DNA from 3 places in the Janthinobacterium sp. J1-1 genome. Region 3 is predicted to be linked to each of the others. Evidence: predicted binding sites of a transcription regulator. Region 3 holds the regulator's gene; each other region holds the start of a gene.
The links. Region 3 encodes LexA, which represses DNA repair genes until DNA is damaged. Its sites were predicted from a motif close to ACTGTATNNNNATACAGT; they were not measured.

Region 1: the regulator LexA is predicted to act here: its motif matches at 4,607-4,624, upstream of recA (recombinase RecA).
Region 2: the regulator LexA is predicted to act here: its motif matches at 4,278-4,295, upstream of Q8L25_RS25570 (VRR-NUC domain-containing protein).

What each region holds. Positions count from the first base shown of each region.
Region 1 is NZ_CP132339.1:1,586,723-1,594,052, forward strand. Features, by position in the region: gene Q8L25_RS07155 (sodium:solute symporter family protein) at 1-1,958, opposite strand, end outside; gene Q8L25_RS07160 (DUF4212 domain-containing protein) at 1,955-2,242, opposite strand; gene Q8L25_RS07165 (sensor histidine kinase N-terminal domain-containing protein) at 2,235-3,770, opposite strand; gene Q8L25_RS07170 (response regulator transcription factor) at 3,767-4,474, opposite strand; gene recA (recombinase RecA) at 4,681-5,787, shown strand; gene recX (recombination regulator RecX) at 5,908-6,366, shown strand; gene Q8L25_RS07185 (class I SAM-dependent methyltransferase) at 6,461-7,330, shown strand, end outside.
Region 2 is NZ_CP132339.1:5,578,592-5,585,921, reverse strand. Features, by position in the region: gene Q8L25_RS25580 (LytTR family DNA-binding domain-containing protein) at 1-313, shown strand, start outside; gene Q8L25_RS25575 (helicase C-terminal domain-containing protein) at 294-2,591, opposite strand; gene Q8L25_RS25570 (VRR-NUC domain-containing protein) at 2,567-4,234, opposite strand; gene Q8L25_RS25565 (MFS transporter) at 4,416-5,639, shown strand; gene Q8L25_RS25560 (transcriptional regulator) at 5,636-6,280, shown strand; gene phaP (TIGR01841 family phasin) at 6,576-7,184, opposite strand; gene Q8L25_RS25550 (hypothetical protein) at 7,291-7,330, opposite strand, start outside.
Region 3 is NZ_CP132339.1:2,781,500-2,788,829, reverse strand. Features, by position in the region: gene Q8L25_RS12670 (inorganic phosphate transporter) at 1-385, opposite strand, end outside; gene Q8L25_RS12665 (DUF47 domain-containing protein) at 430-1,056, opposite strand; gene Q8L25_RS12660 (replicative DNA helicase) at 1,150-2,535, opposite strand; gene rplI (50S ribosomal protein L9) at 2,672-3,127, opposite strand; gene rpsR (30S ribosomal protein S18) at 3,155-3,445, opposite strand; gene priB (primosomal replication protein N) at 3,472-3,771, opposite strand; gene rpsF (30S ribosomal protein S6) at 3,789-4,178, opposite strand; gene lexA (transcriptional repressor LexA) at 4,455-5,093, shown strand; gene Q8L25_RS12630 (cystathionine gamma-synthase family protein) at 5,159-6,400, opposite strand; gene purF (amidophosphoribosyltransferase) at 6,444-7,330, opposite strand, start outside.

The sequences.
Region 1 (7,330 bases), 1.2 Mb from region 3:
CCGGCCGGCATGCCGAAAATGCCGGCGGCGATCGGCGCGATATGGAACCACTGGCCGGCCGGCCCGCCGCCCAGCATCGGGCTGGTCTGCAGCATGTAGTACAGGCAGACGCCAAAGCCGGCCAGCATGCCGGCCACGGCGCCGTGGTGGTTGGCGCGTTTCCAGAACACGCCCAATACCAGCGCCGGGAACAGGGTCGAGGCCGCCAGCGAAAAGGCGATGCCGACCAGCGATAAAATATCGGCCGGCTTTTGCGAGGCCGCATAGGCGGCGATAAAGGCGACGGCCAGCAGCAGCAGTTTCGAGATCGTCACGCGCTTCTGGGTCGAGGCGGTCGGGTCGACCACCTTGTAATAGATGTCGTGCGACAGGCCGTTGGAAATGGCCAGCAGCAAGCCGTCCGCCGTCGACAGGGCGGCGGCCAGGCCGCCGGCCGCCACCAGGCCCGAGATCACATACGGCAGGCCGGCGATCTCGGGCGTGGCCAGCACCAGCACGTCGGCATCGATGGCAATTTCCGCCAGTTGCACCACGCCGTCGCGGTTGACGTCGACGATGCTGATCAAGGGGCTGAGCTTGTCGACATTGGCCCAGTACGAGACCCACGTCGGCAAGTGCGCATATTGGGTGCCGACCAGGGCCGAATAGATATCGTATTTGACCAGCACCGCCAGCGCCGGAATGGTGAGATAAATCAGCAGGATGAAGAACAGGGTCCAGAACACCGAGACCCGGGTTTCATGCACGGACGGCGTGGTGTACGAGCGCATCAGGATATGCGGCAGCGCGGCCGTGCCCAGCATCATGCAGAACACCAGGGCCAGGAAATTGTTGCGTTTGATATCGGATTGCGCGCGGTCGGGGGCGGGAAACGGCTGCGCATGCGGCGTGATCGGCTCGGCCCGCTTCAAATTCAGGGCCAGCGCCGACTGCCACACGCCGCGCGCCTCTTCCGGGCTTTTCGGATAGGCGATCAGGGCGCGCTCGGCGCTGCGGATGTCGAACAGCGAGGCATTGCGCTTGCGCAGGATATCGAGCTGGCGCTGGGCCGCCAGCCGGCCCGCCTCCCACGAGGCCGGCAAGCCGTCGAGGTCAGCCTGGTAGTTGCGCGCGCGCTGGGCGTAGATGTCGCGCACCTCCCGCTCTTTCGGGTCCTGGTCCAGCACGTGCTCGCGCGCGCTCAGCTGCGTCAGCACCTTGCCGTAGGCGATCTGCGGCACCGGATTGTCGGCATGTTTTACGGACAGCCACATGGCGGGAATCAGGAAGGCCACGACGATGATGATGTACTGCGCCACCTGGGTCCAGGTAATGGCGCGCATGCCGCCAAGAAAAGAACAGACCAGGATGCTGGCCAGGCCGAGGAAAATGCCGACCGAAAAATCGACGCCCGTAAAGCGCGAGGCGATCAGGCCGACCGCGTAAATCTGCGCCACCACATAGGTGAACGAGACCACGATGGTGGCGGCCACGGCCAGCACGCGCACCGGCGCGCCACGCCCGCCCGGCCCGCCCGCATAGCGCGCCGCCAGGAAATCGGGAATCGTGTACTGGCCGAATTTGCGCAGATACGGGGCGATCAGCAGCGACACCAGGCAATAGCCGCCGGTCCAGCCCATGATGAAAGCCAGGCCGTCGAAACCGTTCAGGTACAGCCCGCCGGCCAGGCTGATGAAGCTGGCCGCCGAGATCCAGTCGGCGGCGGTGGCCATGCCGTTGAACAGGGCCGGCACGCGCCGCCCCGCCACATAGTATTCGGTGACGTTCGAGGTGCGGCTGATGACGCCGATGGTGGCGTACAGGGTGATGGTGGCGAACATGAACAGATAGCCGATCCACACGCGCGACATGCCTTCCTGTTCCAGCACCGTCAGGGCCAGCAGGAAAGCGGCAAAGCCGGCCGAAAACAGCAGGTAATAGCGCGACAGGCGCCTGAAGAAACTGCGTGGCGCGCTCATGGCGACTCTTCCGCCTGGCACCGCTGGTCGAGCCGGCGCATGCGCCAGGCATAGCAGCCGATGATGGCCAGATACACCAGCGAGGCGCCCTGGGCCGCCATGTAAAACGGCAGCGGCCAGCCGAACAGCTGCAAATGCAGCAGTTCGCGCGCGTAAAACACGGTCAAAAATCCCGTCAGCAGCCACACCAGCAGCAGCACCGCCGTCAGGCGCTGCGTGGCTTGCCAGTGCGCGGCGCGGCGCGCCAGCAGAGCGGGGCTGGGCGCTGGCTTGAGCTTATCCATACGTGATGTCGTCCTCGGGCGGGGTTTCCGGCGGCAGCAGGGCGATCGACAGGCGCAGCAGGGTGCCCGGCAACTTTGGCGTGTGCGCGCGCGGATTGTGAAAGATGTCGACCTCGGCACCGTGCTGTTGGGCAATTTCGCGCACGATGGCCAGGCCCAGGCCGCTACCGTCGACATTGCTGCCAAGAATGCGGTAAAAGCGTTCGAACACATGGCTGCGTTCGGCCTGGGGAATGCCGGGGCCGGTGTCCTCCACTTCCAGGATGGCTTGCTCCGGTGTGCTGCGCACGCGCACCGTCACGCTGCCCCCGGCCGGCGTATAGCGCAGCGCGTTGTCGATCAGGTTGCCCAGCAGTTCGCGCAACATCATCGGATTGCCGGAAATCATCACCGGTTCTGCCGCCTGTTCGAAGCCCAGGTCGATCTGCTGGGCAAACGAGGCTTGCACCCAGTCCTGCACGACGGTGCGCGCCAGCTCGCTCAGTTCCAGCGCCTCGAAGGCCGTGCCCGCCTGCGGCTGGTTTTCGGCGCGCGCCAGGGCCAGCAGCTGGTTCACCAGGCGCGTGGCCGCTTCCGAGCTTTTCGCCAGTTGCAGCAAAGAGCGGTGGATCTCGTCGTGGTCGGTCTGGCGCAGGGCCAGTTCGGACTGCATGCGCATGCCGGCCAGCGGCGTCTTCATCTGGTGGGCGGCGTCGGCGATAAAGCGCTTCTGCATCTCGATCGACAGCGACAGCCGCGACAGCATGTCGTTGAGCGAGCCGACCAGCGGCGTGATTTCCTCGGGCACCTGGCCCGAATCGATCGGAGACAGGTCGTCGGGCGGGCGGGCCCGTATGCGTTCCTGCAACTGCGCCAGCGGCGATAGGCCGCGCGACAGCGCAAACCAGACCAGTGCCAGGATGACGGGCAAGATGATGAATTGCGGCAAAATCACGCCCTTGATGATTTCATTGGCCAGCTGGGCCCGTTTTTCCAGGGTCTCGGCCACCTGCACCAGCGCGCGCTCGCCATCGTCGCCGCCGTCGGGCGTGTCGATATACGAAAAGGCCACGCGCACCGGCGTGCCGTGCACGGCGTCATTGCGGAACAGCACCGTGCCGCTACGGTAGCGCTCGGCATCCTGCGGCGGCGGCAGGTCGCGGTCGCCGGCCAGGTAGCGGCCCTGCTGGTCGAGCATCAGGTAATACACGGCGTCGACATCGTCGCCGCGCAGCGCCTCGCGCGCATTGCCGCCGGCGCGGCCGGGCAGCTGGCCTGCCGCTTGGGTGCCGTCGGCCAGCTTGAACTGCTGCACCAGCATGGTGACATTGTCTTCCAGCGCATGGTCGAAGGGCTGGTTGGCGATGCCCTTGGCCACCAGGTAGGTGATGGCGATGCTCATCGGCCACAGCAGCAGCAGCGGCGCCAGCATCCAGTCGAGGATCTCGCCGAACAGCGAATGCTGGATGGTTTCATCCTGCTCGCTGGTGGGCGGCTCGTACCAGTCGTCTTCGTCCAGCTCGTCGGCTGGCGCTCCACCTGGCTTCACTTGCTGGCGTCGCCGCCGTCCAGCGGCACGCGCGCTTCCGTGTATTTTTCCAGGCAGTAACCCAGGCCGCGCACGGTGGCGATGCGCACGCCGCCCACCTCGATCTTCTTGCGCAGCCGGTGCACATACACTTCGATGGCGTTGTTCGACACTTCCTCACCCCATTCGCACAGGTGGTCGACCAGCTGTTCCTTCGAGACCAGGCGGCCGGTGCGGCCCAGCAAAATTTCCAGCAAGCCCAGTTCGCGCGCCGACAGGTCGATCATCTGCTCGTTGATATAGGCGCTGCGCCCGACCTGGTCATAGCTGAGCGGGCCGTGCCTGATCACGGTGGCGCCGCCGCCGGCGCCGCGGCGGGTCAGGGCGCGCACTCTTGCCTCCAGTTCGGACAAGGCGAAGGGCTTGGCCATATAATCATCGGCACCGAGATCGAGGCCGTTGACTCTTTGCTCGATGGAATCGGCGGCCGTCAGGATCAGCACCGGCAGCAGCGAGGCGCGCGCGCGCAGGCGGCGCAGCACTTCCAGGCCGCTCAATTTCGGCAAGCCCAGGTCGAGGATCAGCAGATCGAATTCCTGGGTGGACAGGGCCGTATCGGCTTCCTGGCCATTCTTGACGCAGTCGATGGCATAGCCGGACTGGCGCAGCGAACGGGTCAGCCCGTCGGCCAGCACGCTGTCATCTTCGGCAAGTAAAATACGCATGGCAGATTCCTAAGCTTGCGACATCAGAAGTGTGTATTGTGTTTCATTTTGCGCAAGGTGGCGAATATTTATGAAAAACCCGCCTTGTAATGATCTGTTTCAAATCAAATGCACGTTCCGCTTGCATTAAGCACTGTTTTTTTATACAGTAGTGTCTGTGATGAATTTAACCTACCCCACGCGCCAGTTCGGGCTGAAAGAACAAAATGGACGATAAAAGAGCTGTAGTACCCGCATCGGAAAAAGCCAAGGCGCTGGCCGCCGCGCTGGCACAGATCGAGAAGCAGTTTGGCAAAGGTTCGGTCATGCGCATGGATGCCAGCGCACCGATCGAAGAAGTGCAAGTCGTGTCGACCGGTTCGCTCGGCCTCGATATCGCGCTGGGCGTGGGCGGCTTGCCGCGCGGCCGCGTGGTGGAAATCTACGGTCCCGAGTCGTCGGGTAAAACCACGCTGACCCTGCAAACCATCGCCGAAATGCAAAAACTGGGCGGCACCTGCGCCTTTATCGACGCCGAGCACGCACTGGACGTCGGCTACGCCCAAAAGCTGGGCGTGAACCTGCACGAACTGCTGATCTCGCAACCGGACACGGGCGAGCAGGCGCTGGAAATTTGCGACGCCCTCGTGCGTTCGGGCAGCGTCGACCTGGTGGTGATCGACTCGGTGGCGGCGCTGACGCCACGCGCCGAGATCGAAGGCGACATGGGCGACTCGTTGCCAGGCCTGCAGGCGCGTCTGATGTCGCAGGCGCTGCGCAAGCTGACCGGCTCGATCAACCGCACCAATACCCTGGTCATCTTCATCAACCAGATCCGCATGAAGATCGGCGTGATGTTCGGCAGTCCGGAAACCACCACCGGCGGCAATGCGCTGAAATTCTACGCTTCCGTGCGCCTGGATATCCGCCGCACCGGCTCGATCAAGTCGGGCGACGAAGTGATCGGCAACGAAACCAAGGTCAAGGTCGTCAAGAACAAGATCGCGCCACCGTTCAAGGAAGCGCACTTCGACATCCTGTACGGCGCAGGCACCTCGCGCGAAGGCGAGATCCTCGATCTCGGTTCGGACGCGAAGATCGTCGAGAAATCCGGTTCCTGGTACAGCTACAACGGCGAACGCATCGGCCAGGGCAAGGACAACGCCCGCGCCTTCCTGCAAGAGCGCCCGGCACTGGCGCGTGAAATCGAAAACAAGGTACGCGCCTCGCTGGGCGTGCGCGAACTGCCGCCGCTGGCCGCTGAAAAGCCTGAAAAAGCCGATAAAGCCGCCGACAAGGCCGCCAAGGCTGCGGAAGCCAAAGCTGCCGAATAAAGTGGCTTAGCAAAGCGGCTTGCCGCAAGGTAGGATCATGATCGCCGTCCCGCGCTGTTGCGCCGGGCGGCGATTGTGTTTGGATCGCAGTCACAGTTGAATCAGAAACAAGGTGGGGATATGGCCAGAGTGCAATTAAGCCTGAAGGGCAGGGCCTTGCGCTTTCTGTCGATGCGCGAACACAGCCGCATGGAATTGCGCCGCAAGCTGCAGCGCCATGCCGAGGAAGGCGACGATGTGGAAGCCTTGCTCGACAGCCTGGAGCAGGCCAACTGGCTGTCGCAGGAGCGTTTTTCCGAGTCGCTGATCCACCGCCGCTCGGCGCGCTTCGGCAACAGCCGCATCATGGCCGAACTGCAAAGCCATGGCATCCAGGGCGAAGCGCTGCAGGAGCTCAAGGCCGGCCTGGCCGAAGGCGAAACCGAACGCGCCTGCGAGGTGTGGCGCCGCAAGTTCGGCGAAGTGGCGCAAGACGCCGAGCAGCGCAACAAGCAGATGCGTTTCCTGATGCAGCGCGGCTTTTCGCAGCGCGCCGTGCAGGTGGCAATCAAGGGACTCGATCCCGATGATGATCAATAATTGTTAACTTGCAGGCAAGGATCAGTTATTCTGCCCACAGACGGTGGCGCATGGTGCGCGCCGGCACTTTCTACCATGGGATACAGGACACCTGATGAGCAACTGGCATGCCGGCTACACGGCCGAAACCGCATACACCTACGGCTATTACACGGAATTGAACCCGCTGCGCACGCAGTTGCTGCTGCTGAGCTGGGGCGTACAGCCGCCCAAGGTCAGCACCGCATGTGAACTGGGGTTTGGCCAGGGCATGACCGTCAATATCCATGCCGCGGCGTCTGGCGTGCGCTGGTATGGCACCGATTTCAATCCGGCCCAGACCGCTTTTGCGCAGGAACTGGCCGAGGTCTCGGGCAATGGCGCCGTGCTGTCGGAACAATCGTTTCAGGACTTTTGCACCCGCAGCGACCTGCCCGACTTCGATTTCATCGCCCTGCACGGCATCTGGAGCTGGATCTCGCCGGAAAACCAGGCGCATATCGCCGATTTCCTGGCGCGCAAGCTCAAGCCGGGCGGCGTGCTGTACATCAGCTACAACACGCAGGCGGGCTGGGCGGCAATGGCACCGATCCGCGACCTGATGGAGCAGCACAGCCGCGTCATGAGCGCGCCGGGGCAGGATTCCCTGACGCGCGTGGGCAGCGCCCTGTCCTTCGTCAACCGCATGATGGAGACCAAGCCGCGCTACCTGCAGGCCAACCCCACCATCGCCGTGCGCCTGCAGCAGATCGGCGAGCAGGATCGCAATTACCTGTCGCACGAATATTTCAATCACTACTGGCAGCCGGTGTCGTTTTCGGCCATCAAGCCGGTGCTCGCTGCCGTCAAGCTCGAGTTTGCCGGCTCGGCCGCCTATCCCGATCATGTTGCGCCCCTCAATCTGTCGCCCGAACACCTGGCCTTCCTGGCGCAGATTCCGGATGCCACTTTCCGCGAGAACACCGCCGATTTCCTGGTCAACCGC
Region 2 (7,330 bases), 2.8 Mb from region 3:
CTTGACGCGCGATGGCGCCACGGTGCATGTGATCCCGGCCGCCAGCATTGCCTATGTCGAGGCGCAGGATGACTACGTCAGCATCTGCGCCGATGGCAAGTGCTGGCTGAAAAGCCAGCGCCTGAGCGAGCTGGAAGCCCAGCTCGACCCCGCAAAGTTCCTGCGCGTGCACAGGTCCTACCTGCTCAATATCGAGGTCATCAGCCGCATCGAACCGGCGACCAGGGACAGCCATGTGGCCATCCTCAACGACGGCACGCGCATTCCGGTCAGCAAGTCAGGCTATCAAAAGCTCAAGATATTGGAAGGCTAGCTCGCGGCTCGATCCGCACGTCCCACCAGGTGGGCAGCAACTGGCGTACTTCGGGCCGCGCAAAGCGGTCGTCGATCAGATAGACCACGCCCTTGTCGGTCTGCGTGCGGATCACGCGGCCGGCCGCCTGTACCACTTTCTGCATGCCCGGGTACAGATACGTATAGTCGTAGCCGGCGCCAAAGATGTCGCCCATGCGCTGGCGTATCTGTTCATTGACCGGGTTGATCTGCGGCAGGCCCAGGGTGGCGATAAACGCGCCGATCAGGCGCGCGCCCGGTAAATCGATGCCTTCGCCAAAGGCGCCACCGAGCACGGCAAAGCCGATGCCGCGCGTTTCCAGTCCGAAGCGCCCCAGGAACTGCGTGCGCGCCGTGTCATCCATGCGGCGCGGCTGCTGCCAGGTGGGCACGTCCGGGAAATGCTGGGCAAACAGGGTGGCGGTCTTTTCCATGTAGTCGAAGCTGCTGAAAAACGCCAGGTAGTTGCCCGGCGCTTCCGCATACTGTTTTGCCATCAGCTGGACGATGGGCAGCAGCGAGGCGGCGCGGTGCTGGTAGCGCGTGGAAATATTGTCAGCCACGCGCACGGCCAGCTGCTCAGCCAGGAAGGGCGAGTCGACGTCGACCCAGGCAGTGCCGGCCGGCATGCCGAGGGTGTCGTTGTAGTAATTCCATGGACTCAAGGTGGCGGAGAACAGGGCCGTGCTGTGGCTGGCCTCGAAGCGGGGTTTCAAAAACGGTGCCGGCACGATATTGCGGATGCAGATGGTCGAGCCGCCGGCCGTCTTGCTGACGTCAAACAGCGAATGGTCGCCGAAACTCTCTGCCAGGCGGTTGATCAGCAGCACGTCGAAATAAAAACGCTGCAAATCTTCATCGAGTGACGCCGCATGCTCGGCCATGTAGTCGCCGATGGCGGTGGCCACGCCCTGCAGCGCGCCGAAGAATTTGTCGGGCAGGGCCGCATGCACCAGGTAGTCTTCGCCTTGTTCCTTGAGCAGCGCGTTCCACTGGCGGTTGAGCCGGTCCAGCGGTTTTTTCAACGGTTCGGGCGCGAACTTGCGCAAGCCCTTCAGCTGGATATGTTCAAGCTCGGCCGTGTACATGCCGCGCGCGCGCGACACCATATTGTGCGCTTCGTCGACCAGCACATTGACCTTCCAGTCATGCGCCAGGGTCATGCCGTACAGCATGGCGCTGAGGTCGAAATAATAGTTGTAGTCGCCGATCACGACATCGCTCCAGCGCGCCAGTTCCATGCCCAGGTAGTAGGGACACACGCCCTGCTGCAGGGCGATGGCGCGCACGGCTTCCTTGTCGAGTATCAGGCCGCTGGCCAGCGCCACTTCGCGCGCCAGCGGCAATCGGTCGTAAAAGCCGCGCGCCAGCGGGCACGATTCGCCATGGCAGGCTTTGTCCGGGTGCTCGCAGGCGCTGCTTTTCGCGCTCAGTTCCAGCACCCGCAGCGGTAGCAGCGGCGCGCTGTTTTTCAGGATGGCGCAGGCGTCGAGCGCCATCTGCCGGCCCGGCACCTTGGCTGCCAGGAAAAACAATTTGTCGAGGCCATGCGCTGCCGTGGCCTTGAGCATCGGAAACAGGCTGCCCACCGTCTTGCCGATGCCGGTGGGCGCTTGCGCCAGCAGGCAGCAGCCGCGGTTGCTGGCCTTGTACATGGCTTCTGCCAGCTGGCGCTGGCCCGGCCGAAAATCGGCGTGGGGAAACGCCATCGCCGCCAGTTGCCGGTCGCGGCTGTCGCGGTGGGTCAGTTCCTGCTCGGCCCAGTCGATAAACAGGGTGCAGTGCTGTTCGAAAAAGATGCGCAGCGCTTCCGCCGTGCATTCCTCGTGCAGGATGGTTTCTTTCTGGCTGGCGATATCGAAATACACCAGCGCCACGCGCAGCATGGGCAGGTTCAGTTGCTGGCACAGCAAATAGCCATAGATGCGCGCCTGCGCCCAGTGCAGCTGGCGGTGGTTGGCCGGCATGGTGGACAGGTCGCCCCGGTAGGTCTTGATTTCTTCCAGCTGGCGGCGGGCCGGATCGTAGCCGTCGGCGCGGCCGCGCACATGCAGCGGGCCGAAGTCGCCGGCCAGGCTGATTTCGCGCTGGTAATCATCGTCGCGCCGGCCGGTCACGGTGGCGTGGCCGGCGATGCCCTCCTGCGCCGTGGGCGAGGGCGTGAAGCGCAGGTCCAGGTCGCCGACTTTCGCGGTAAATTCGCACAGGGCGCGCACGGCAATGGTGTATCGCTTCACGCCGCCACCGCCTGCGACCATTGCAGGTAGCACACGGTCACCGGCATCGCGTGCTGGGCGCAATACGCGATCCAGCGCTGCTGGTTGTCCTGCAGGCGGTCGCCCGGGCCTTTCACTTCGATCATGCGATAACGCTGTTCGGCCGGCCAGAACTGGATCAGGTCGGGAAATCCCGTGCGGTTGCTTTTTATGTCGAGCAAGATGCGTTCAAACGCCTTTTTCAGATGGGTGGCCGGGATGCAGGCCAGGGCCAGCTCCAGCAATTCGCTGTCGAGCACCTGCCAGCTGACAAACGGCGACACGATGCCGGCCTTGGCGGCATGGGTGGCGCGCATGCTGGCGCGGTAGTCGCCATTGTCGAGCTGCGCCAGGCAGGCCGCAAAGTCGTCCAGGCGGCGCGCATGGAAGTCGGCGCTGTGCAGGTCGGCCGGGCCGCGGTGGAACGGGTGGAAAAAGGCGCCCGGGATCGCCTTGAAAATCGTGTGCCAGCACAACAGGCCAAACAGGGAATTGATCAGGGTGTTTTCCACGTAATAGACGGGTGCGTCCTGCTGCGTCAAGTGCTGCAGCACCACGCCTTCCACGTGGCAGCTTTCTTGCGGGAAGGGCAGCAGCAGATCGAGGCGCTCGACCGGCGCGGCTGGCGTGGCGGCCTGTTTCGCGTGGCCCAGTTTGCGCCGCAAGCGGGGCGCCATGCGCAGCAGCAACTGGCGCTCGGCCTCGCTTTCGGGCGCCTGCAGGGCGATCGACAATCGCTCGTAGGCGGCGCCCGGCTGTTCATCCTTTTCCAGTACGCGAATGGCGCGGCCGCGCGCGCCCGGATAGCGGCAGTCGGCGTAGGCGCGGTAGGCGGCGGGCCAGTCCTGCGATTTTTCCAGCTGCTGGGCGATCTGGAATTGCAATTTGTCGCGGCGGCTGGCCAGCCAGGCGTTGTCGCTCACGGGCGCCAGCGCCGCCAGTTCCCGCAGCACCTCGTCGGGGGCGGCGGGCGCGGCCTCGTCGTTGAAGCGCTCGCGGCACTGATGCAGCACTTCGTAGTGGGCGATATCCTGGCGCGTGCGAAAGCCGCGCGAGGCCAGCGAAAACTCCACTTTTTCATATTGATACACGCCTAGGTCGGACAACACGAATTCCGACCAGTCCTGGTGGTAGTTGCCGAAATAAATCAGGCGCAGCCGGTCGCACAGGGGCTGGTTGCATATGCTGTACAGCACGTCGTTCGAGGCCGGATACCAGGCGGAAAACGGCTGTTCGCCCGGATGTTGCTCGCGCAATGCGTCCAGCTGTTCCGTCTTGCGCGCCGCTTTCAAGGGGCCGGCGAGCAGGAATACCTGCTGCAGTTCGGGTTTCAGCAGCAGCTCGAACAGGGTGGCGATATCGATGGCCGGGTCCGCCACCACCCAGCCGGTGGCCAGCAGGGGCAGGGCGGCGCTGCGCGTGTCGCCGATTTCAGCGTAGTTGAGTTTGCTGGCGCGAAACAGACAACCCTTGCGCATCACCAGGCGCACGAACAGCGCGCGCGACGCTTGCGGCAGTTGCGCGAACTGCGCGATGAATTGCGTTTCTTCAACGCTCAGCAGATCGGCATAGCGCTCGCTGATCCAGTTCAGCACGCCCTGGAAGTTCTCCAGATAGTACAAGGGATTGTCCAGGACTCTCAACATGATGGGGCAGGCAGGCTCTTTGATGTTACTTGGATATGGTTTTACTGTGTTTATATACAGTTTAAACCGTGTCGGCCCGCTTGCCCAGCGATTTCCCCTGCGGGTGCGCCAGGCGTTGCGCGGGAACTGATAAATAATCAAATTTGTTTACTTATTGCAAGTCGCCCGGTATATTCTGCATATGAAAAATGTCATCCTGATCACCGCCGCCTGCCTGCTGGCCCTGCTGTCCACCATCGGCGCCTCCTTGCCGTATCCGATCTTGCCACCGCTGTTCGCGGCCGAGGCGCCGAATGCCTTCAATAACTTCATGGGGCTGCCGTCCAAGTTGCTGTTCGGCCTGGCGCTGACCATCAATCCGCTGGGCCTGCTGATCGGCTCGGCCTTGCTGGGGCCGCTGTCGGACCGCTATGGCCGCCGTCCTTTGCTGATGCGCACCGCCGTCGGCGCCGCCATCGGCCATGCGATCACGGCCTGGGCCCTGGTGATCCAGTCCTACCCGCTGTTTATTGTCGCGCGCTTTATCACCGGCCTGCTCGAAGGCAATGGCGCCGTCGCGCGGGCCATGCTGGCCGACCAGTTGCAGGGGCCGCTGCGCCTGCGCGCCATGTCGTGGCTGAACGGCGCTTTTTACCTGGGCTGGCTGGTGGGGCCCATCCTGGCCGGCGCCACCCTGGTGTGGGGCGTGACGGTGCCGTTCTGGATCGCCGCCGGCGCGCTGATGCTGGTGGCCGTGCTGGCGGCGGTCGGCTTGCCGCGCGAAACGCCATCCTTGCTCACGACCTCGTGGTGGCAGGTGGCGCGCGACCGCCATTCGCTGAACCTGCTGCGCCACGAAGAGCTGCGCACCCTGTTCATCGTGCAACTGGCACTGACCTGCGGCGTGGCCAGCTTTTATGAGTTTTATCCGCTGTGGCTGGTTGAAACGGCGCACTACAATGCGCAGGCGATTGCCTGGGTGAACGTGGGCCTGTGCGGCACCATGACCATCACCTCGCTGCTGGCCGGCGGACCCAGCCGCCATGCGCCGCTGCTGCGCGCCGGCTGGTATGCCTGCGCCGTGGCGCTGGCGATCGCCATCCTGGCGATGGGCAATATCTGGGTCGGCATTACCGCCATCGTGCTGTTCGGCATTCCCAACGCGCTGTACAACACGGTGCTGCAAGGCTGGTGCGCCGAGCGTTTCAGCGCGCACGGCCAGGGCGCCGTGATGGGCTTGCTGTCGACCACCTTTTGCATCGCCAATATCATCGTCGCACTGGGCGGCTCGCTGCTGATCCTGATTGACACGCGGCTGGTGCTGGTGGTGGGCGCCTTGTGCGCGGCCTGGTCGGCCTGGCGCATGCATGGCTGGCGCCGGCATTTGAACGCCACCGATGCGCCGGAGCTGAAGGCGGCGGCATGAGCGCCACTGTGGCCACCTCGGAACAGACGCTGTTCCTGCTGAAAATGCGCGGCTCGCAAACGGCGCAGCAACTGGCGGTCTTGCTCGATGTGACCTCGATGGGCGCGCGGCGCCAGCTCGAAGCGGCGCGTGGCAAAGGCCTGGTGACTTTCGAGGACGTGGCCGACAAGGTGGGGCGGCCGTCACGGCGCTGGTCGCTGACGGACGCCGGCCATGCGCGCTTTCCCGACCGCCACGCCGACCTGACCCTGGAACTGATCAGCCAGGTGCGCCAGCTGTTCGGCGACGAGGGACTGGGTAAACTGATCGCCGCGCGCGAGGCGGGCAGCGTAGCGGCCTACCGCGCGCTGATCGATGACGGCGCGCAGCTGTCGGACCGCGTGGCCAGCCTGGCCATGGCGCGCGATGGCGAAGGCTATATGGCCGACAGCAAGGCACAGCCGGACGGCAGCGTGCTGCTGGTGGAAAACCATTGCCCGATCTGCGCGGCGGCAACGGCGTGCCAGAAATTCTGCCGTTCGGAACTGGCGATCTTTCAGCGCGTGCTGGGCGACGATTGCATGGTGGAGCGCAGCGAGTATTTGCTGGAAGGGGGGAGAAGGTGCGTGTACCGGATCGTGCCGATATATAAAACCACGTAAAACCCGCAAATTGCGTGGTCAGGCCCTTATGCCGTCAAGTTAAACTGTGCGATGTATCTAAAAGCACAAGGCGTAGAAACGGCGGGCCGAGACGCGGGTCTGAGAAAATGCCGATGGCGGCGTTGCAGCTCCTTGCCGTACTGGCGTACTGTCTGCGTCGCTGCGCCTTGCCCTCGACATTTTTCAGGCCCGCTTGGCCCGGAATGCCTGCGCGCGATACTGGGGTTGTAATACGGTTCGCCGGTGTGCCTGTGGCTCCGGGACGCCAACTTGCGATATCTGACCCCAGTGTCGCTTATTTCTTCGTCGCTTTCGCCGCCTTCGGCGTGACCTTGTCCACCGCTTCCTGCACGCCGGCCGTCGCCTTGTCCGACGCCTGCGCTACCTGCGCCGAAGCCTTGGCGATCTGCTCTTCCACGGTTTTCACGGCCTGTCTGGTGGCCTTGGTCACTTGCTCGTAGCCGAGGAAGGCGTTGTCGATGGCGGCCTTGACGATGGCGACGGCGTTTTCCGAACCGGGCGGCACGTTTTTCGTCACGTCGTAGATCAGGGCGCTCAAGTTGCTTTTGGCTTCGGCCACATGGGCTTCGGCGGCGGTGGTGAACTCGGTGTGGATGTCCTTGATGATTTCATCGAGCTGCTGCTTGTAGGCCTTGGCGCCGGCCACGCCGGGCTGCAGCTGGGCGGCGGCGGCGGCCATGGCCGCTTTCGGATCCCTGGCCTGGCTGATTTCCTTGCCGGCCGCGATGCTGTCTTCCATGCCGGATTTGGCGGTGGCCATGTTCAAGGCCAGTACTTGCTCCACGCCCTGCACCGCCTTGGTGGTGAGGGTGTTGAAGGTCATCAGCTGGAATTCGAACAGGGCCTTGGTGGCCGATGCGAATTGTTCGGGATTGGTAAACATGTGGTCTCCTCGGTTTGAATAGATACGTTTTTATCTTCCAATACTCTTCGGCACTGCATTGCCATCGCTTGCTGTCAAGCCGGTTGCCCCGTGTTGTTGTGCCCCATTATTTAACAAGCGCCGGTTTTTCGCAACGGCTATCTTTG
Region 3 (7,330 bases):
CGCCGGTACCGGACTTGGCGACGGCGGCGCCGACCAGGCCGCCGATCAGGGCGTGCGAGGACGACGATGGAATCCCGTAATACCAGGTAAAAAGGTTCCAGAAGATGGCGCCCATCAGTGCGCCGAAGATCACGTACTGATCGATCACCGCCGGGTCGATGGTGCCCTTGCCCACTGTGGCGGCCACGGTCAGCTGGTGAAACACGAAAATGGCGACAAAGTTGAAGGTGGCGGCCATGGCAACCGCGGTCTGCGGTTTCAATACACCCGTCGAGACCACCGTGGCGATCGCGTTGGCGGCATCGTGGAAGCCGTTCATGAAGTCAAACAGCAGTGCGAGGACGATCAACAGGCCTAGCACGTAGATGCTGATTTGTATGGTCATTGGTATGTTCTTTTCTGATTCTGGTTCAGGACAGGCCCAAACGCTTACGCGTTTTCGACGATGATGCCTTCGATAATATTGGACACATCTTCGCAACGGTCGGTCACGGTTTCCAGAAGCTCGTAGATCGCCTTCATCTTGATCAGGTTGCGCACGTCAGGCTCGTCGCGGAACAGCTTGGACATGGCGGCGCGCATCACGTGGTCGGCGTCGGACTCCAGGCGGTCGATCTCTTCGCAGATGGCGACGATCTTGCGCGAGTTGTCCATGTTGTGCAGCAGGGCCACGGCATCGCGCACTTTTTCGGTACAGGCCAGCACCAGTTCGGCCAGGCGCTTGGCTTCCGGCGTGACCGCTTTCAGGTCATACAGGGAAACGGTTTGCGCCGCGTCTTCCAGCAGGTCCAGGATGTCGTCCTGGCGCGTGATCAGCTGGTGGATATCGTCGCGGTCGATCGGCGTGATGAAGGTCTTGTGCAGCATTTCGACGGTGGCGTAGGTTACCTTGTCGGCCTGTTTCTCGATGCTCTCGATGGCATGCACGCGGTTTTCCAGGTCGTCGAAATTGGTCATCAGGCCAAGCATCTCTTTTGCGCCCTTGACGCACAGTTCCGCGTGCTGGTTAAACAATTCAAAAAACTTGCCCTCAGTGGGCATCAAGCGTCCAAACATGTCATTCTCCGTTAAGCATTGAGTCGTGTTATTTACTACAGAAAGCCGCCCCGGTGAGTGGGGGGCGGCCGATGGAATGCCAGTGCTGATGGATTAGTCGCCTTGGTAAAGCGCCAGGCCACCACTGTAATTGCCAAATTTGGTGTACTGCCCCATGAAAGTGAGGCGGATGCTGCCGATAGGCCCGTTACGCTGTTTGCCGATAATGATTTCGGCCGTGCCCTTGTCGGGCGAATCGGGGTTGTAGACCTCGTCGCGGTAAATGAACAGGATCACGTCGGCATCCTGTTCGATCGCGCCCGATTCGCGCAAGTCCGACATCACCGGACGCTTGTTCGGGCGCTGCTCCAGCGAGCGGTTCAGCTGGGACAGCGCGATCACCGGACAACCGAGTTCTTTCGCCAGCCCTTTCAGGCCCCGCGAAATCTCGGAAATCTCGGTGGCGCGGTTGTCGCCGGGACTATTGGCCGACATCAGCTGCAAGTAGTCGACGATGATCAGGCCCAGCTTGCCGCACTGGCGCGACAGGCGGCGCGAGCGGGCGCGCAGCTCGATCGAATTCAAGGCCGGGGTTTCATCGATGTACAACTGGGCGTCGTTCATCTTCTGGATCGCGTTGGTCAGGCGCGGCCAGTCTTCGTCGTTCAGGCGGCCGGTGCGCAGGCGGTGCTGGTCCAGCTGTCCGACCGAACCGAGCATACGCATGGCCAGCTGGGCGCCGCCCATCTCCATCGAGAACACGGCCACGGGCAAGCCGCTGTCGATGGCCACGTTCTCGCCGATATTGACGGAAAACGCGGTCTTGCCCATCGACGGACGGCCGGCCACGATCACCAGGTCGCCTGGCTGCAGGCCCGAGGTCATGCGGTCGAGGTCGATGAAACCGGTCGGCACGCCGGTGATTTCACTTTGATTGTCGCGGCTGTAGAGCTCGTCGATGCGCTCGACCACCTGCGTCAGCAGCGGCTGGATCGCGGTCCAGCCCTGGGCCCCACGCGCGCCTTCTTCGGCGATCGCGAAGATCTTCGATTCGGCTTCGTCAAGCATCTGCTTGACTTCCTTGCCTTGCGGGCTGAAGGCGGTGCCCGAGATATCGTCGGCCACGGTGATGAGTTTGCGCAGCACGCCGCGGTCGCGCACGATCTCGGCGTAGCGGCGGATATTGGCGGCCGATGGCGTGTTCTGCGCCATCGCGTTCAGGTAAGCGAGTCCGCCCACATCCTCGGCCTTGCCGAGCTGGGTCAGGGTTTCAAAAACAGTAATGACATCGGCCGGTTTGGAGGCGTTCACCATCTTGACGATTTGCTCGAAGATGATGCGATGGTCATAGCGATAGAAATCATCCGCATGCATGAAATCGGCAATGCGGTCATACGCGGCATTATCGCGCAGCAGGCCGCCGATGACGGACTGTTCTGCTTCGATCGAATGCGGCGGTATGCGGAGGGAATCCAGTTGTGGATCTGAGGGGGCGTTCATGGCGCGAATTATACCCGCTTCGGCGTCCGGGCAAAAATAAAGGGCTGAAAATCAGCGAAAAAAAGGCGACAAAAAGCCGGGCGAACCCGGCTTTTTCTATTGCGGCAATGCCTGCAGGCCGAGGCCTGCAAACGATTTACGCGTTTGCGTCTGGTACGACAGCAATGACCACTTCCACCACCACGTCGGTGTGCAGAGCAACCGAAACGTTGTGCTCGCCAACAACTTTCAGCGGGCCGGTAGGCATGCGGATTTGTGCTTTTTCAACAGCAAAACCTTGCTTGGTCAGCGCTTCAGCGATGTCGAAGTTGGTGACGGAACCGAACAGACGGCCATCGACGCCAGCTTTTTGAGCGACTTGAACGGTCAGGCCGCTCAGTTTTTCGCCCTGGGCTTGCGATGCGGCCAGTTTGGCGGCAGCAGCTTTTTCCAGTTCGGCGCGCTTGACTTCGAATTCGGCGATCGCGGTAGCGGTAGCACGACGGGCCAGGCGTTGTGGAATCAGGAAGTTACGTGCGTAACCGTCTTTGACTTTGACGACTTCGCCGAGGTTACCGACGTTAACAACTTTTTCTAACAGAATGATTTGCATAGTTCTTCTCCAGGAATATCTGACCGATTAAGCGTGGTGCAGATCGGTGTATGGCAGCAGCGCGAGGAAGCGAGCGCGCTTGATTGCGGTGTCAACTTGGCGCTGGTAGTGCGCTTTGGTACCGGTCAGGCGTGCTGGCATGATCTTGCCGTTTTCTTGGACGAAGTCTTTCAGCGTGTCAACGTCTTTGTAGTCAACTTGTTCAACGTGTGCTGCGGTGAAGCGGCAGAACTTCTTGCGTTTGAACAGTGGGTTTTGCTGTTTGCGTTTTTCTTTAAGCTTGAGCTTATTTTTGTCGAACTTTTTACCGAATGCCATGTGAGGCTCCTGTATCTATAAATGCGCTAGTCAGAAATGACTGCACTAAAATCAATGATGTGAAACACCAAACTCTTGCTGTTGCGGCTTTTTCTGGCCAGGAAACCCGTGAACTGATACACCCCGCCCAAGCTTGCCTGGCTGAACCGGCCTGAAATTTCGCCAGCGGCAAGCGCGGCAACATCAAACTCGGTCAAACGGGCAATACCGGCTTCCATCTGCTGCGAACTGTGCTGCAATACTGCATTCACGATCGGCAACCCTGCCGGGGTATAGCGCAATATTTCGCGCTCGGCAATGATGGCGGTAACTTGTAACTGGTTCAGCGCACGATCCTGCTCAATTAGGCTGCTGCTGCGGCTGGAGCGGCTGCTGGTGCTTCGGTGCGGTGGCTTTTCGCCGCATCTTCGCGTTGTACCGATTTCATCATCGGCGAAGGAGCTGTTTCAGCTTTCTTCATTTTAACGGTCAGGTGACGCAACACGGCATCATTGAATTTGAATGCAGTTTCCAACTCGACCAGGGTCTCGTTGTCGCATTCGATGTTCAGGCAGATGTAGTGTGCTTTAGGCAGCTTCTGGATCGAGTAAGCCATTTGACGGCGGCCCCAATCTTCCACGCGGTGAACCGAACCGCCGCGGGTGGTTACGCTGGCTTTGTAGCGTTCGATCATCGCGGGCACTTGCTCGCTCTGGTCCGGATGGACGATAAAGACTATTTCATAATGACGCATGCAAACTCCTTCAGGTCGGATTGATAATCGCCCACCCCGGCGTCAAGACGGGTGTGGGAAGGTCAGCCGAAGATTATAACCGCCTTTTGCAATCCGATCAACCATTGCTTCTTCGACGGCGCCTGGAGCGGCGGCCGGCCTGCCCTTTTTGCGCGCCAGGCGATTTTTTGCATCGAAATCAGCCGAAAATGCCGAAAGTCGCTTGCATAGTCGGCGATACTGTACAAAAATACAGACTGTTCATATAGACAGCATTTCACTATGCACCCACCATCCATGATCAAGCTGACAGCACGACAAGAACAAATCCTGAACCTGATCAAGGACGCGATTGAAAACACGGGTTTTCCTCCGACCCGCGCCGAAATCGCCAATGAATTGGGTTTCAAATCGGCCAATGCGGCCGAAGAGCATTTGCAGGCCCTGGCCCGCAAGGGCGCGATCGAGATTTCGCCGGGCACCTCGCGCGGCATCCGCCTGATCGGCGCGTCCGTCACCGAGCCGGCGCTGCCGAAAGTGCCGGCCGCGCTGCTGATGTCGCTGCCGCTGATCGGCCGCGTTGCCGCCGGCTCGCCGATCCTGGCGCAGGAAAACCTGGAAGCGAGCTACAACGTCGACCCGGCCCTGTTTTCCAGCAAGCCCGACTTCCTGCTGAAAGTGCGCGGCTGGTCGATGCGCGACGCCGGCATCATGGACGGCGACCTGCTGGCCGTGAAAAAGATCGACAGCGCCAAGAACGGCCAGATCGTCGTGGCCCGCATCGGCGATGAAGTCACCGTCAAGCGCTACAGGAAGACCGGCACCCTGATCGAACTGCTGCCGGAAAACCCCGACTTCAAGGTGATTACCGTGTCGCCGGAAGACGAATTTGCGCTGGAAGGTCTCGCAGTCGGGCTGATGCGCAGCTGGCATTAATCGATTTCACGCAAAAAGGGCCGCGACAGCATTGCTGTCGCGGCCCTTTTTACTTGCCGTAGCAGTTAAGCGTCCAGCGCGCTCTTGAAATCATCGAGCAGATCGGCTTCGTCTTCGATACCGACCGAGACGCGGATCAACGACTCGGCAATACCCATGCTGGCGCGGCGCTCGGCACCCATCTCGTAGAAGATCGTGTGCGCCACCGGTATCACCAGGGTGCGCGTGTCGCCCAGGTTACTGGCAGGAATCGCCAGCCTCAAGCGGTTGAGGAAATCGAAGCAGTCGATGCCGTCTTTCAGCTCAAAGCTGAACAGCGAGCCGTAGCTGCGGAACAGCTCGGTGGCGAGCGCGTGCTGCGGGTGGCCCGGCAAGCCTGGATAGTGCACGGCCGCCACGCGCGGATCCGCTTCCAGCATGCTCGCCAGCGCCAGTGCGTTCGAGCAGGTGCGGTCCATGCGCAGGGCCATGGTTTCGGCGCCGACGGCGATATGGTGGGCCGCTTCCGGCCCCAGCGAGGCGCCGAAGTCGCGCAGGGCCTTGGCGCGGATCTGCGCAATGCCCCACTGTTTCGGCGCCGCCTTTTTATAGTTCTCGAAAATATTCGGGTACTGCGTCCAGTCGAACACGCCCGTATCGGTCAGGCTGCCGCCCAGCGCATTGCCGTGGCCGCCGATCGACTTGGTCAGCGCATTGATCACCAGGCCGGCGCCGACCGCTTTCGGGCGGAACAGGTAGGGCGTGGTCATGGTGTTGTCGACGATATACAGGATGCCTTTTTCGCGGCACAGCTCACCGATCTTTGCCAGGTCGGCGATCTGGGTGCGCGGATTGGCGATGGTTTCGACGAACACGATGCGCGTTTGCGGCGTGATGGCGGCCGCCACGTTGGCGACATCGGTGGCATCGACGAACGATACGGCGATGCCCTGCCCCGTGACGGTCTGCCACAGGCTGTTGGTATTGCCGAACAAAAAGGCCGACGACACCACATGGTCGCCCGCCCGCAGCAGCGACTGCACCACGGCGCCGATGGCGCCCATGCCGGTGGCAAAGCACAAGGTGGCGACGCCGTCTTCCATCTGGTTGACCTTGTCTTCCAGCGCGGAGACGGTCGGGTTGCCCTGGCGGCCATAGCGGAAGCCCGGTTCCTTGCCCTGGAACACGGAGGCCAGCTGGCGCGCGTCGCTGTAGCCGAACGCGACCGAGGTATGCACGGGCTTGTGCAGCGAGCCGTGTTCGATGCCCTTGCGGCGGTCGCTATGCAGGATGGTGGTGGTAAAGCCGTAGTTTTTTTTGTCGTTCATGATCGCAGAGAAAAAAAAGCCCGGCGCAGGCCGGGCAGGTTACTTATGCTTCCGTGGTCGCCAGGTTCAGGTTCAGCTGGGAACGCGGCGTGTCTTCGGGTGCGGCCGCCTTCGGATTATGGCGCGCATATTCCAGACGGTCCAGGTAGTCCTGCGATACATCGCCCGTCACGTAGACGCCGTCGAAGCACGACGCTTCAAAGCTGGTCAGGGCCGGATTGACGTCGGCAATCGCCTGCTTCAGGTCGTCGATATCCTGGTAGACCAGGTAGTCGGCCGTGATTTCGCGGCACACCTCTTCGGTGGTGCGGCCGTAGGCGATCAGCTCGTCGCGCGTCGGCATGTCGATGCCGTACACGTTCGGGTAGATCACCGGTGGCGCGGCCGAGGCGAAGATCACCTTTTTGGCGCCCGCTTCGCGCGCCATCTGCACGATTTCGCGGCTGGTGGTGCCGCGCACGATGGAGTCGTCGACCAGCAGCACCACTTTGTCCTTGAATTCGGACGGGATGGCGTTGAGCTTCTGGCGCACGGACTTCTTGCGCGCCGCCTGGCCCGGCATGATGAAGGTACGGCCGATATAGCGGTTCTTGATAAAGCCTTCGCGGTACTCGATATTCAGCGCCAGGGCCAGCTGGATGGCGGCCGGACGCGAGGAATCGGGAATCGGCATGACCACGTCGATGCCGCCTTCGGGCAGTTCGCGGCGGATCTTTTCGGCCAGGTATTCGCCCATTTTCAGGCGCGTGGCGTAGACCGAGGCGCCGTCGATGACGGAGTCGGGACGGGCCAGGTAGACGAATTCGAACACGCAAGGGTTCAGGCTGGCGTTGTCGGCGCATTGCTGGCTGTGCAGCTGCTTGTCGGCATCGATAAAGACGGCTTCGCCCGGCGCAATATCGCGCACGAAGCGGAAGCCCATGCCTTCCA